One region of the Diaphorobacter sp. genome, then DNA from elsewhere that is predicted to be linked to it. Evidence: predicted binding sites of a transcription regulator. Region 1 holds the regulator's gene; the other holds the start of a gene.
The links. The regulator HrcA, encoded in region 1, represses chaperone genes, less so after heat shock. The targets are predictions, from matches to a motif close to TTAGCACTCNNNNNNNNNGAGTGCTAA.
Positions count from the first base shown of each region.

Region 2: the regulator HrcA is predicted to act here: its motif matches at 757-783, upstream of groES (co-chaperone GroES).

Region 1 is NZ_JBFWLZ010000030.1:386-2,587, reverse strand. It holds gene AB7E35_RS10830 (NAD kinase) at 1-409, opposite strand, end outside; gene hrcA (heat-inducible transcriptional repressor HrcA) at 438-1,439, shown strand; gene AB7E35_RS10820 (CopD family protein) at 1,907-2,202, opposite strand, start outside.
Region 2 is NZ_JBFWLZ010000011.1:34,614-36,815, reverse strand. It holds gene AB7E35_RS05945 (DUF4124 domain-containing protein) at 1-553, opposite strand, end outside; gene groES (co-chaperone GroES) at 874-1,164, shown strand; gene groL (chaperonin GroEL) at 1,310-2,202, shown strand, end outside.

The DNA.
Region 1 (2,202 bases):
CCATCAGCGGGCGCTGGTCTTCTTCGTAATCGCCTTGCAGGATGGGGGTCAGTGCGTCCTGGTAGCCCTGCGGCGGAATGTCGGTGATGAAGCCCAGCCGCCCCTGGTTGATGCCGACCAGCGGAGTGCCGTAGCCGGCCAGCCGGCGGCACACGCCAAGCATGGTGCCGTCGCCCCCCACCACCAGGCACAGGTCGCACTGCTCGCCGATGCCGTCCACATCCAGCGTGTGGTATTGGACCAGCCCGGTGTTGGCGGCGGTCTCGGCCTCCAGGGCCAGCTCGCACCCCTGCTGGGTGATGAACTGGGCAATGCTTTCGATGATCTGCCGCGCGTTGTCTGGCGCCGGGCCCGCGTCAGGACCCTGGTACTTGCCTATGAGTGCGACGCGGCGAAAGATGGACTTCATGCAGAAATTACATCATTAAAATGATTTGATGCTTGATGATCGCTCCAAGTTGTTGCTTAAAGCTCTGATCGAGCGCTACATCGCCGACGGCCAGCCGGTGGGCTCCAGAACTCTGTCGCGGGCGTCCGGCCTGGAATTGTCGCCCGCCACCATACGCAATGTGATGGCGGACCTGGAAGAGCTGGGGCTGATTGCCAGCCCCCACACGTCGGCCGGCCGTGTGCCCACGGCCAAGGGCTATCGGCTGTTTGTGGACACCATGCTCACCGTGCAGCACGATCAGCTGCCCGCCGTGCAGATCAAGCCGGAGCAGCCGCAAAAAGTGATTGCCAATGCCGCGCAACTGCTGTCGAGCCTGTCGCAGTTTGTGGGCGTGGTGATGGCGCCGCGGCGGGCGTCGGTGTTCAGGCACATCGAGTTTCTGCGCCTGTCCGAGCGGCGCCTGCTGGTGATCATTGTCTCGCCCGACGGCGACGTGCAAAACCGCGTGATCTTCACCGAGTCCGATTACTCGCAGTCGCAGCTGATCGAGGCCGCCAACTTCCTTAACGCCCACTACGCCGGCCTGGCCATGGAGCAGGTGCGCGAGCGCCTGAAGCTGGAGGTGGACACCCTGCGCGGCGAGATTGCCGCCCTGATGCAGGCCGCCGTCAACGTGGGCACCGAGGCCATGACCGAGTCGCAGGAAGAGGTTGTGATCTCCGGCGAGCGCAACCTGCTGGCGGTGAGCGACTTCTCCAGCGACATGGGCCACCTGCGCCGCGCCTTCGACCTGTTTGAGCAAAAGACGCAGATCCTGCGCCTGCTGGACATCTCCAGCCGCGCCGAGGGCGTGCGCATCTTCATCGGCGGCGAAAGCCAGGTGGTGCCTTTTGAAGAGCTGTCGGTGGTCAGTGCACCGTATGAGGTGGATGGCCAGGTGGTCGGCACGCTGGGCGTCATTGGTCCCACGCGCATGCCCTACGACCGCATGATCCAGATCGTGGACATCACCTCCCGGCTGGTCTCCAACGCGCTCAGCCACCGTTAGCCGGCGTGCTGGAGCGGGCGCACATCAAAAAAGCACGCCCGGCATGACCGAAACGGCCGCACTGAGCGGGCACAATAGCGACTTTGGTATGAATGGGCCGTTAGCTCAGTTGGTTAGAGCAGAGGACTCATCAAAATGGTGACCATGGGGCGAGAGCCCCATCGGAAAACCGGGTGAATTCAAGGAACCCTACAGCGCAAGCCAAGGCAACCTTGAGCCAAGCCCGCCGAAAGGCAGGTCGCAAGACCGGTAGGCGGGAAGGTGCAGAGACTAGGACGTGAGGAGCCCATCCGATAAGCGTCCCCCGAGCGCCCGGCGCCCCAACAGTCCGGCTGTGGGCGGTGAGATAGTCCAAGGAGCGGGGAAACCCGCGCAAACTTGAATCCTTTGGTCGCAGGTTCGAGCCCTGCACGGCCTACCATTCATCCAGTCGTCCCCCCCCCCCCCGCAACCGGGCGGGTGAACACTTACAGCAGCAGCGTCTGCGCCACGATCAGCACGCCGATCAGCAGGTTCACGCCCACCAGGGTGCGGATGCGCGCCAGCGCCTGTCCGCCAGCGGGCCAGTCGAATGCAGCGACGGCCTGCCCCAGCCGTTTGAGCAGGACGAGGTAGATGAAGCCAAAGATACCCATCATCACCAGGCCTATCGTGGCCATGATGGTCCAGTCCAGCGGCATGGCAAACGCATTTGCCGCGGCGGCACGCGCCACGCCGATCATGCCCAGGCCGCTGGCCAGCACCACCACGGCGGCCACTGCCA
Region 2 (2,202 bases), on a different contig from region 1:
GGCCCGCGTCGTCGTAGCAAAAACCCCCACTGCAGTGGGTGATCGCGCGCTGACCTTGCGGCTTGTCCACCACCTTGGGCGGCTCTTGCATCAATGGCATGTTGGAGCCGCACGATGCATTGACCCGCGCGATCGCTGCATTGGTACGCATGCGCTTCTCGTCTTGCGGGGTGGTTCGGATGCTCGACACGAACTCGAGATCCTTTTGGGCCTCGCGGCACTCCCGCGATGCGGACAGCGGCCGGGGAGGCGCCGCTGCTGCGGCCGCTTGCGCTGCATTGCGCTGCTGCAACTCCAGGCTTTGCTGCTCTCGCTGCGCTTGCTGGGCTTGGTATTTGCGTTCGTTGGCCTCTGCAGCCTGGGCCCGCTCCTGTTGGAGCTCGTCCTGGGACTTCTGGCGCTCGATGAGCTGACCGGTCTGACCCGTAGCGCACGGCGCATCCGAGTAGATGGTCTTGCCTGCAGCGTCCTTGCAGCGGTGTATCTGGGCGAACGCCGCTGAAGCGGCAAATGAGCACATTGCCAGACAGAGAATGGCGCGGATGATTCTCATGGTTTCCCTCCTTGCGGCGAATGTATCAGGCGCGCCAGCCACCGCCAAAGCACGCCTTGCTCTCTGAGCAGCGGCGCTGTTGGCCCGCCTGCGGCACGCACACGCCAAGGCACAAGCCCGCGGGGTGGGCATGCGGCGGTTCAACGGCAGGCACGTATTCTTCTGTGCAGCCGCTCTTGAAACCGTCGCAAATGCCCCTATCATTGGCACTCGAGCCAGACGAGTGCTAGCAGCACCCTTGCTGAAGCTTGTAGCGCGCAGGCGTTGTGCCAGCGTGTTCTTGATGTCGTAATCCTTTTTTGTATTCAGGAGAGATGCAAATGAATCTTCGCCCCCTGCACGATCGCGTGATCGTCAAGCGTATCGAAAGCGAAACCACGACCGCCTCCGGCATCGTGATCCCCGACAACGCTGCTGAGAAGCCCGATCAAGGCGAAGTGCTGGCCGTTGGCCCCGGCAAGAAGAACGACAAGGGCGACCTGATCGCCCTGAACGTGAAGGTCGGTGACCGCGTTCTGTTCGGCAAGTACAGCGGCCAGACCGTCAAGGTGGACGGCAACGAGTTGCTGGTCATGAAGGAAGACGACCTGTTCGCAGTCGTCGAAAAGTGATTGCCCGCAGGGTATGCACTTTTGTCGCAGGCCCGGCCAAAGACAAAAGTCACCCGGCATTCAAAACTCTCATTTTCATAGCTGCTAGCGCTTGATACACAAGGGCTGGCGGTCAATCTGATTCAATATTTTGTAGGAGCCAAACATGGCAGCAAAAGACGTAGTTTTCGGCGGCGAAGCCCGCGCCCGCATGGTTGAAGGCGTGAACATCCTGGCCAACGCGGTCAAGGTGACCCTGGGCCCCAAGGGCCGTAACGTGGTGCTCGAGCGCTCGTTCGGCGCCCCCACCGTGACCAAGGACGGCGTGTCCGTGGCCAAGGAAATCGAACTCAAGGACAAGCTGCAGAACATGGGCGCCCAGCTCGTGAAGGAAGTGGCCTCCAAGACCAACGACATCGCCGGTGACGGCACCACCACCGCCACCGTGCTGGCCCAGGCCATCGTGCGCGAAGGCTCCAAGTACGTGGCCGCCGGCCTGAACCCCATGGACCTCAAGCGCGGCATCGACAAGGCCGTGATCGCCCTGGTGGAACAGCTCAAGAAGCAGTCCAAGGCCACGACCACCTCCAAGGAAATCGCCCAGGTGGGTTCGATCTCCGCCAACTCCGACGAGTCCGTGGGCAAGATCATTGCCGACGCGATGGACAAGGTCGGCAAGGAAGGCGTGATCACCGTCGAAGACGGCAAGAGCCTGGAAAACGAGCTGGATGTCGTGGAAGGCATGCAGTTTGACCGCGGCTACCTGTCGCCCTACTTCATCAACAACCCCGAAAAGCAGGCCGCCCTGCTGGACAACCCCTTCGTGCTGCTGTTCGACAAGAAGATCAGCAACATCCGTGACCTGCTGCCCACGCTGGAGCAAGTCGCCAAGGCCGGCCGTCCGCTGCTGATCATCGCCGAAGACGTCGAAGGCGAAGCACTGGCAACGCTGGTGGTCAACACCATCCGCGGCATCCTGAAGGTGGTGGCTGTGAAGGCCCCTGGCTTCGGCGACCGTCGCAAGGCCATGCTGGAAGACATCGCCATCCTGACCGGTGG